Regions from separate parts of the Paenibacillus sp. FSL W7-1088 genome, predicted to be linked through region 1. Evidence: riboswitches for the same ligand, from Rfam matches in the RefSeq annotation. Region 1 holds a riboswitch; each other region holds the start of a gene.
The links. Region 1 has a riboswitch for thiamine pyrophosphate ahead of MKY42_RS19515 (thiamine phosphate synthase). Riboswitches for the same ligand answer to the same signal wherever they lie in the genome.

Region 1 (3,617 bases):
GCCATCACAGCATGAGTAAATTCCTCACTGTCAGCGGCAAGCATGCCTGCGGCTGCACAGGAAGTTCCACCAGCGATCCGAGCACGCTCAACCAGAAGAACGTCATAACCTCGGGTAGCGAGTTCACATGCGATAGCACAACCGATAACGCCTCCGCCTACAATAATGGTTTCTGCATGAAGCTTGCCTCGAAATTCTGCTCCAACTTTACTCCTCGATACTGTGCCTGGATGATACCCTGAACGATTCCCGCTTCGGCTTCTTGCTTCCTTTCTCATGGCATCATCTCCTTGGTTCGGCGTATTTCTCTGAATCCGTAATCGCCAGTCGCAATGCAGCGGCAGCCAGTTCCGGCTGATCATTCGTCCAAATCGACGAAATCACAGCGGCTCCACGGGCACCAGCAGTTCGAATGGCAGCAATATTCTCCGTTGCAATCCCACCAATCGCGATGACCGGAATTGAAACTTTAGCGCATACCTCTGCTAACGAAGCAAGTCCCCTGGGCTCGAAATTTGGTTTACTGGGTGAGGCATATACATGCCCGTAAAAGAGATAATCCGCTCCACGTTCTTCTGCAACTTTTGCTTCTTCCAGAGAATGAACCGATACTCCTACGCGAAGCCGATTGTTTCTCCTCAACACATCCTTATCGTATTTCCGAATAACTGCTTGACCCCAATGCACACCACCAAGCAACGCATGATGATCAAGCTGAGTGGAGCCATTCAGAATGATTCGGTTAAATGGGACACCTCGTGTTCTGAGACTTTGCGCCCAATACATCTGTTGCTCAAGGGGCAGCTTTTTTTCCCGTATGTGGATATAATCGACCCACCGCCATATATCCTTAGCAATATTCAGAAAAGAGTCCAAGTCTCCTGTACCTGGTGAAACCACATGCAGTTCGAATAATCGTGTTGTTAACTGTTCGTGGAAGATTTCCGTCCTGTTCACCCTCCTCTTGTATGATTTAAGCGGATATAAAACAACAAAAAAGCCACTCCCGTAGGGGAGTGGCCACGAATTTAGAATTCATGGATCAACTGAATGACTGTCGCATGGGATTACTCTATATATACATAATGCATAACAACTACAGAAACCAACATAGTCGCAACGCTGTATACTTAGAAACCGCATGAATCATCTTGCAGGCCATATCGCAAAGTTATCGATAACGCCCTTTGTCATTAGCTGAAACGCGCCACTTCCCTACGCTGGTATGATCCAGATCAGGTACAAAGGGTCCGGAATCGCATTCTTCCATCTCAGCCGCATCGTGCGGCCCCCCTAGTGTTCATATGAAGCTGTAGCCTATGTTACCATAGACACCTTTTTTTGTCACCGTACATTTCCAATTATTACGTTATTGTTTCTCGGACCAAGCTTCAACATCCCACGTTTTGGTAACCCAATCTTCATAAAAATCAGGTTCATGGGATACGAGCAGCACGGTACCCTTGAATTCTTGCAAGGCACGTTTCAGCTCTGCTTTGGCCGTTACATCCAAATGGTTTGTAGGCTCATCGAACAAAATCCAGTTACTTTCACGCATCAGAAGTTTACACAAACGAACTTTGGCTTGTTCACCACCACTAAGCGCGTTAAGCGGACGGGTGATATGCTCATTTTTCAATCCACAACGTGCGAGATGCCCCCGGACTTCATTCTGTGTCAGATGAGAAAATTCATTCCACACATCTTCAATCGGGGTAATGTTTCCTGCACGTACTTCCTGTTCGAAATAGGCTGTCTCCAAATAGTCACCCAAGAAAGTCTTACCGCTGATTGGTGGGATTTTTCCCAAGATGGTCTTGAGCAGTGTGGATTTACCTACACCGTTACAGCCAACAATGGCAATTTTCTCGCCACGCTCAATCGTCATCGTCATTTTGGGCAATAATGCATACGAATATCCAATTTCAAAATCAATGCCCTCAAAGACGATTTTACTACTCGCCCGGGCATCCTTGAATTTAAATGTGGGTTTGGCCGCTTCGTCTGGACGATCGATCCGTTCGATCTTGCCGAGCTGCTTCTCACGGCTCTTGGCACGACCGGAAGTAGAAGCACGGGCTTTGTTCCGCTGGATGAAATCTTCCTGCTTCTTGATATACTCCTGCTGTTTCTCATAAGCATCAATATGCTGCGCCTTATTCATGTCGGCCATTTCAAGGAATTTGTTATAGTTCGCTGCATAACGCGTCAACTTGGCAAATTCCAGATGATAAATAACGTTAACGACCTCATTCATAAACTCCGTATCATGCGAAATCAGAATAAACGCATACGGGTAATCCTTCAGGTAACGCGTCAGCCATTCAATGTGTTCCACATCAAGATAGTTCGTTGGCTCATCCAGCAAAAGAGCAGTTGGTTTTTCCAGTAAAAGCTTGGCAAGCAATACCTTCGTACGTTGACCACCACTAAGCGCGGCAACGTCACGATCCAGACCGATGGCGGACAAGCCCAGTCCATTTGCCATCTCTTCCACTTTCACATCAATCAGATAAAAGTCACCTTGCTCCAATTGCTCCTGAATGTCACCCATTTCTTCCAGCAACAATTCGAGTTTGTCCGGATCGGCGTCTGCCATCTGATCGGTAATGGACATCATTTCTTTTTCCAACTCAAGCAAGGGCTGAAACGCATCCTTAAGCACATCACGAATCGTTTTTCCAGGTGTGAGCTTGGTATGCTGATCCAGATATCCATAACGAACTTTGGGGGTCCATTCGACCTTCCCTTCGTCCTTTAACAATTTCCCGGTAAGGATGTTCATCAGTGTGGACTTTCCCACACCATTAGCACCAACAAGGCCTACACGCTCTCCGGCAAGTAAACGAAAAGATACATTTTTAAATAACGTGCGGTCTCCAAAATTATGACTCACGTTCTCTACTGACAATAAACTCATAAGATGAGGTTGCTCCTATCTATTGGACATTACTATCGTTCCGAAACCCTATTTTAGCACAGGTGTCGCCTTTTCTGAAAGTAATGCAAACATCTCATGCAACCTCGCTTTTATATTTCATATAAACTGCCTTTAATTATTTGAACAGCTATACTCAAAATACCCTTGCGCTGCCGCTTGTTTGGCATTTGTAAACACTTCTTCAGCTCTGTAACCATTGTTACATGTGGATGGGTAATAGTATTTAATCCCACTTACCGGATCAACTCCGCCAACAATCGCCGTTTTCTTCACCAGTCTGCCACCACCAATGGCATAGTTGTTAAACTTTTGATTACCTACAGGAATTCCCTGAATAAACGCCATAAGCCCCGTGTCATTAATTGAATTGTACCAGTCTTCCTGAGAAATCAAAGGCATGGTAAAGGTATAGGAAACACCATTCCTTCTTGCAAACTCATTATGGCGGTTAATAACATCTGCCAAATCTTCCTGCACACTTGTCACGATCCGGCTTCGTCTGACCTGCTCAAACGTCTCGGCATTCTGAAGCAGGGGGATTTGCGTGCTGGAGGCCAATTCTTTCTGGAAACCCTCCACCCACTTGCCCAAACCTGCGTCATAGGCATACACATACCCATCGAGTGTGAAATTAATACTGTTACCATTTGAATCAGAATATGTATAGGGCTTTTTG
Region 2 (3,617 bases), 3.4 Mb from region 1:
CAGAAACGCAATAATAAAACACAATATGAATTGAAGCAGTATATCTAGCGCGGACATCTTGCTCAATAACCCATTGTGCCATAAATTGAAAGTCATCATGACGATGACCATTCCTGTGCACATCATCATTCCAAAAACAATCTGTTCTTTCTTCGTCGTTGGCAAATCTCTCATCCTCTCTGTTTACCTTCGTAATTATAGAGATGATGAAGCCTTCCTCATAAGTGAACATTCTGTGAACAATTATAATTTTTCCAAATTAAAAATCGGATTTGACAACCCCGTAGTACAGCCCTATGATATCCCTTAAAATGGTAGAAAAGATCCACTGCATATTTAAAGGAGGATTTTTGATTATGAGTTTTCAAAAGCGCATTGACCACGTCGGCATTGCCGTTCGCGATCTGGAGACCACGCTGCGTTTCTACACGGAGATTGTTGGTCTTGAATTGAAAGACCGGGTAACCCATACCAACGGTGTCATTCAGCTCGCCTTTCTCGGCTTCAACGGAAGCGATGAGACCGAGATTGAGTTGATTCAGGGATACAGCGACAAGCTGCCTTCCGAAGGTACGGTGCACCACTTTGCCATCCATGTCGATGACCTTGAGGCCGAGTATAACCGCATTAAAGAAACCGAGGCCGAGTTTATTGATGGAGAGATGATTACACTGCCTAACGGTTACCGTTATTTCTTCATCTATGGACCTGAAAAGGAATGGATTGAGTTCTTCCAGCGCTAAAAATTGGAGCTGATTTTTATGAACATTTTAATTACCGGTGCAGCCGGAAAAATTGGACGTGACGTGTCCCAACACTTGTCAGAAGCATTTCACCTGCGACTAACAGATTTGAATATCGACAGACTGCATACGTATCAAGGGACAGACCATGAGATCATGACACTGGATGTGACAGATCCCGAAGCCTGTCAGCACGCTTGCGAAGGCATGGATGTGGTTGTACATCTGGCGGGAGATCCTTCCCCGCATGCCGGATTCTATGAATCGTTGTTGGACATCAATATCAAAGGTACATTTAATGTATTCCGTGCAGCCAAGGACCAAGGTGTGCAAAGAGTCATTCTGGCAAGCAGTGCACAGACGATCGAGGGGTATCCCATTGATGCTCAGGTCTATCCAGACATGCCGACACGCCCACGGAATTTGTACGGGGTTAGCAAATGTTTTGGAGAATCGCTTGCTTCCTATTTTGCGTATACCGAAGGTTTACAAAGTGTTGCAATACGTATCGGTGCATATGATGATTTTCAACCGGATGGACCCGTGCTGGAGGCAAGGGATATGAGCGCGTATATTAGTCCGGCTGACTTGTGTAATTTGATGTTCAAAGCAATTACAGCTACAGAGCTGGAGCCCTTCACCATACTGCATGGGATCTCGAATAATAAGTTTAAACGGTTGAATCTGGAAGCCACTCAGAAACAGGTAGGCTATGACCCGAAATCCGATGCTTTTGCACTCAGTCAGATTTCCTTATATGATTCGCCACGATAATTGTTGAAAATCACACATCTTAACAGGCTGTTATACATATGTATAACGGCCTGTTTGATAACTTCATACGTGTCCCCATCCAGTTCCTGACTGGACATGCATAGGCCTCTGGCCTATAATTACACATAGTAATGCCCGTAACTTCATAGTTTCCCAGGGGAGTCGGAATAGGCCGGCTGAGAGTGTATCCCACCAAGATACTGACCCTTAGACCTGATCTGGATCATGCCAGCGTAGGAATCGGAGTATATCGAATTGGCCCAGCCTCTTTGCTGAGTGCCACATCTCTAACGCCTGCACGCGTCCCGGATTAACGGGGCGCTTTTTTAATGTTCTTTTATATAGCCAGAGAGCTAAAAAAAATGACGTCATCCGGATCATAGCTGGTATAAATCTGTCGATTTATGCAAGATGCTTGGATATGAAGCCAAGGAGTACCCCGTGCCACTGGCCGGACAACATGAAGGAGAGAAATGAAGATGAGATGGCGTAAAATGATGGGCCTAATGCTCTTGTGCGTACTACTAGTGGCTGTGGCCGCATGTGGCGGCAAAGAAGCTGCACCTTCAGGAGAAACTGGCAGCAGCAATACCGAAAACAGCAATGAAGGTGACAACGCAGCCCTCAAGGACATTAAAGTAGTGCTGGACTGGACACCAAATACGAATCATACCGGCCTGTATGCGGCCGTAGATCAAGGTTTTTACAAAGCCGAAGGCTTAAATGTCGAGATTGTACAGCCAGGTGCCGGAGGCGCGGATACGATGGTAGCTTCGAACGAAGTGCCTTTTGGCGTAAGTTATCAGGAGAGTGTGACTCAGGCCCGCACACAAGACGTACCGCTCGTGTCCATCGCAGCCGTTATTCAGCATAACACGTCGGGATTTGCTGCTCCGGTGGATCGGAACATCAAATCTCCCAAAGATTTTGAAGGCAAAACCTATGGTGGCTGGGGCTCCCCGGTAGAAGAAGCCGTGATGCAATCCATTATGGAAGGTGAAGGCGCCGATGTATCCAAAGTGAAAAACATTAACATGGGTGACGCCGACTTTTTCACCGCTGTGAAACGTGATATCGACTTTGCCTGGATTTTCTACGCGTGGACGGGTATTGAAGCCGAACTGCGCGGCGAACCGATCGACATGTTATATGTGAAGGATTATTCCGAGGCACTGGACTACTACACTCCTGTACTCGTTACCAATGAAAAGACGATTCAGAACGATCCCGAGCTGGTTAAAGCATTCCTGAAAGCCACTTCCGAAGGATATCAATATGCGATTGATCATCCCGAAGACGCTGCGAACATTCTGATCAAGGCCGTACCGGATCTGGATAAGGACCTTGTACTCGCAAGCCAAAAGTGGCTGAGTCCGAAATATCAGGATGACGCACCGCGCTGGGGTGAGCAAAAGCAGGAAGTATGGCAGAACTATACAGATTGGATGTTTAGCAAAAAACTGCTCGATGAGCAGGTAGATGTATCCAAAGCGTATACGAACGAGTTTCTACCCCAATAAAAATGGTTTAAGTTTAACTTTTTTTTACACCAGAACGAAGAGTGCAGAACCCATCTGAAGAAGCGAAGCGCTCACCTTTATCCCCGGATTTCCTCCGTTAAAAATTGTTAAAGAAATCCGGGGATAACAGTGATCGGAAGAGGGTACTGCAATCGGAGTGGTAAAGTGTAAAGCTGGTTTAACTCATGCAATTTAACCCGAAAGGAAAAGTGATCTCTCATGGCAAGCACACTACTTAGCATTCAAGTCATTCCCAAAACGCCAAATGGGGAAAATTCCTATCCTTATGTTGACCGTGCCATTGAAGTGATTCAGCAGTCCGGCTTGAAATATCAGGTTAATCCACTGGATACCACGATGGAGGGTGAACTGGAGGAACTGCTGGAGGTTGTCCGCAAAATGCACGAAGTTCTCGTGGAAGCCGGCAGTCCAAGCATCATCTCACAGATCAAGATCGCCCATAGCCCAAGCGGCTTCAGCATGGACACCCTGACGGAGAAATATCGCTAATGCATGCCTATTGGAAAAGCGTATGGCCGCCCTTTGTGGCGGTTATTCTCTTTATAGCGATATGGCAGGG
Region 3 (3,617 bases), 3.3 Mb from region 1:
ACCCGGCCCTATCCCGCAAGTAAAGCCAAAGGAGCGTGATTCATCTATGAGCACAAGTCAGATCAGTCCTTTTCTTCAAGTAGATGGGGTTCAGAAATCGTATGATCAGCGGACGATTCTGTCCGACATCAACGTCAATGTAAGACAAGGGGAATTTGTAGCCATCGTTGGACGAAGCGGCTGTGGCAAAAGTACGTTGCTGCGTCTGATCGCCGGGCTGGAGGCCCCCTCTTCCGGGAGCGTTACGCTGGGCAACAGAAAGCTTGGCAGTACGGCACCCGAGACACGGTTTCTGTTTCAGGAAGCCCGGCTGCTGCCTTGGAAATCCGTGCTCGACAATGTACGGCTGGGCATCCCCGACAAGAACAAGGAAGATGCACGACAGTCGCTTCGCAATGTGGGACTCGGAGAGCGTGAAGGTGACTGGCCGGGGGTATTATCTGGCGGACAAAAACAACGTGTCGCCTTGGCACGGGCACTCGCTAGTCATCCGCGCCTACTGCTGCTGGATGAACCGCTGGGTGCATTGGATGCATTAACCCGAATTGAGATGCAGCAATTAATCGAACGCTTGTGGGTAGAAGAAGATCTGACCGTCATTCTGGTCACGCATGATGTCAGCGAGGCGGTTGCGCTGGCAGACAGGGTGCTGCTAATCGAAGATGGTCATATAACGATGGATACCCGTATTACGCTGGAGCGGCCACGCGTTCGGGACAGCGGGTTTGCTCATTTTGAAAACCTGATTCTGAATCGCTTGTTGACTCCTCCACAAGAGACACCACAGCAGATTGCCCAGAAACAGATATCATTCTCGATCTAATTCCACTGGAAAGAAGGCATGATTATGCAATCCCTTTCACCCGTTCCCTCTCCTCCTGTTAAAGACCTGTTAAATCAAATTCCGGCTTATACGCCTGCTAAATCCATGGAACAGATCCGGCGGGAGTTGGGACTGGAAAGTGTGGATCGACTCGCAGCAAACGAGAATCCGTTTGGTTCCTCTCCGCTGGCAGCAGAAGCGGTCAGATCGCTGAGTTCCGATCTTTTGGCTCAATACCCCGACGGTTCCAGCCAACTGCTGCGTGACAAACTTGCGGAACGTCTGGGGGTTCGTACTTCCCAACTGGTATTTGGAAGTGGATCTTTCGAGCTCCTCACCCTTACCGCCCAAGCTTATCTTAATCCCGGGGAGGAATCACTCATTCCGGTGCCCTCCTTTAACTGGTATAAGGGCGCTACGCTGCTGGCAGGCGGGGTCATTCATGAAGTGCCTTTGGTCAACCATTCACTGGATCTGGAGCAATTCCGGCAGCGGATTAATACTTCTACCCGAATCATCTGGCTGTGCAATCCGAATAATCCGACCGGAACCATTTTCACGGCAAATGCCCTGCTTGATTTACTCGAACATGTTCCCTCCCATGTCGTGGTTGTCCTGGATGAAGCGTATTATGAATTCGCGGAAAGTGAAGATTACCCTGATACGGTTAAGCTGCTGGAGCAGTATAATAATCTGATTATTTTGCGGACCTTCTCCAAAATATATGGACTGGCCGGACTGCGTATTGGATATGGCATCGCGAATGAAAGCATCATTGAAGGCATTAACCGGGTCAAGCTGCCCATCAGTCTGACAGCCACATCCCAAGCCGCTGCTTCGGCCAGCCTGGATGATCATGAATTTGTTTCTCATTGTCTGCAATACAATCGTCAGGGACGGGAAACGTTAATGCAATCCTTTGATCAGTGGAAATTACCCTACATCCCTTCCGAAACCAATTTCATCATGGTGGATCTGTTGCAGGATAGCGGCCCGATTACCAAAGAATTGTTGAACAGAGGTATCTCTGTCCGCGGCGGTGCCGAATTCGGTATGCCTACCTGGCTTCGGATTACGATTGGCACACCTGAGCAGATTGTCCGGCTGATCAGTGAGCTTGATTCACTGTTACATTCAAACGATTAGAATAGGTTACTTTCCTAACTCTCATTACGCACACTTCTTTTAAGCCGCCCTCTTTACATTCTGCTTGCATGTGATATATGCTGAACACACAACTGCATATCTTAATCATTGCACTAGGGGAGCCTTGCGGCTGAGACGAATCGAACGATTCGGACCCTTTGAACCTGATCTGGATCATACCAGCGGAGGGAAGTGGAGCGCCTCTCAGTAAGCGGATTTTTTCATGTTGATGATGAAATTTAATGTGAATTGAACTTACAGACCCACTCATTTCTCCGGAAATGGGTGGGTCTTTTTCGCATTCTTCGGGCAGATCAGAAGGTGTAATTAAAGATCACGCAGTTTGAAGTTTGAATAATAAAGGGGAACGGATCGAGATGGATAACGACATAACCATTCATAACATGAGCTACGCCTTCCCGGGAAAAAGGGATTCCCCCGTGCTCTCCAATGTGTCGATGCGTGTAGCCAAAGGCGAATTCGTCTCGCTCATCGGTTCCAGCGGCTCCGGTAAAAGCACCCTCTTCAAGCTGCTGGCAGGCCTGCTTGAGCCAACCCACGGAACCATTAATATTCCTTGGGTTCAGGAAGGAAAGCGACTGGGGCAGGTGGCCTACATGCCGCAAAAGGACCTCCTGTTACCCTGGCGAACCGTCATGGAGAATTGCATGCTCCCCGCTGAACTTGCTCCAGGTCGGCAGGATAAGGTACGAATTCGAGCGGACATTCTGGCCGGTCTCGACCGATTTGGCTTATCTGGCCACGCGCATGCTTACCCGGACGAGCTGTCAGGTGGCATGCGCCAGCGTGTCGCGCTGCTTCGTACGTTGCTGACAGGTGGCCAGCTCATGCTGCTGGATGAACCATTCGGCGCACTCGATGCCCTGACCAAACGTGAGATGCATCGCTGGCTGCTGGAGCTCTGGGAAGGCTTGGGCAAAACCGTGTTGTTCATCACGCATGACATTGAAGAAGCCCTGCTGCTCAGTGATCGGATTATCCTGTTAACTCCGGTGGGCCATAGCCAACAGCTGCTGGATCTGACGGTACCTTTGCCGCGTCCAAGACATTCGGACATGATCTACGAACCCGCTCTCGTTCAGATGAGACGACGACTGGAGGAACAATTGCATGCGAGACGGTAACTTGAGAGATAGCACGAAGTATAGCGTGAGAGGTTGGCTTGCCCGTTATGGTCTATTTCTTTTGCTCATGATCCTGCTGCTTGCTCTCTGGGAGTGGATTGTGCGTATGGGATGGGTGCCTTCCTTCATCATTCCAGCCCCGACGGCGATTGTCCGTTCCCTGTATGAGCATCGCCACCTTCTGCTGGGTACACATCTGCCCGCTACCTTGATGGAGGTTGTCGTTGGTTTTGGCTTGTCCATTGGTGCCGGAATTGCACTTGCAACGGGAATGCATATGAATCAGTCGATTGAAAAAGCGTTATATCCCTTCATCGTGATCAGTCAGACGATCCCGCTGATTGCCTTGTCCCCCGTCTTCATCCTGTGGTTTGGCTACACGCTGTGGAGTAAAGTCGCGGTGGTATTCCTGATCGCATTTTTCCCAATTGTGGTGAGCACCTACGATGGCCTGCGCCAGGGTGATCCGGAGCAGCGTGAACTGCTACTGACGATGGGGGCCA

Region 2: another riboswitch for thiamine pyrophosphate. It lies ahead of MKY42_RS02370 (ABC transporter substrate-binding protein); the one in region 1 lies ahead of MKY42_RS19515 (thiamine phosphate synthase).
Region 3: another riboswitch for thiamine pyrophosphate. It lies ahead of MKY42_RS04695 (ABC transporter ATP-binding protein); the one in region 1 lies ahead of MKY42_RS19515 (thiamine phosphate synthase).

What each region holds. Positions count from the first base shown of each region.
Region 1 is NZ_CP150216.1:4,366,075-4,369,691, forward strand. Features, by position in the region: gene thiO (glycine oxidase ThiO) at 1-278, opposite strand, end outside; gene MKY42_RS19515 (thiamine phosphate synthase) at 283-957, opposite strand; TPP riboswitch at 1,196-1,305, opposite strand; gene MKY42_RS19520 (ABC-F family ATP-binding cassette domain-containing protein) at 1,370-2,920, opposite strand; gene MKY42_RS19525 (hypothetical protein) at 3,053-3,617, opposite strand, start outside.
Region 2 is NZ_CP150216.1:491,810-495,426, reverse strand. Features, by position in the region: gene MKY42_RS02385 (hypothetical protein) at 1-165, opposite strand, end outside; gene MKY42_RS02380 (VOC family protein) at 357-743, shown strand; gene MKY42_RS02375 (NAD(P)-dependent oxidoreductase) at 762-1,517, shown strand; TPP riboswitch at 1,663-1,775, shown strand; gene MKY42_RS02370 (ABC transporter substrate-binding protein) at 1,997-3,037, shown strand; gene MKY42_RS02365 (MTH1187 family thiamine-binding protein) at 3,257-3,547, shown strand; gene MKY42_RS02360 (ABC transporter permease) at 3,547-3,617, shown strand, end outside.
Region 3 is NZ_CP150216.1:1,026,286-1,029,902, reverse strand. Features, by position in the region: gene MKY42_RS04710 (ABC transporter permease subunit) at 1-23, shown strand, start outside; gene MKY42_RS04705 (ATP-binding cassette domain-containing protein) at 47-823, shown strand; gene hisC (histidinol-phosphate transaminase) at 848-1,969, shown strand; TPP riboswitch at 2,075-2,177, shown strand; gene MKY42_RS04695 (ABC transporter ATP-binding protein) at 2,347-3,114, shown strand; gene MKY42_RS04690 (ABC transporter permease) at 3,101-3,617, shown strand, end outside.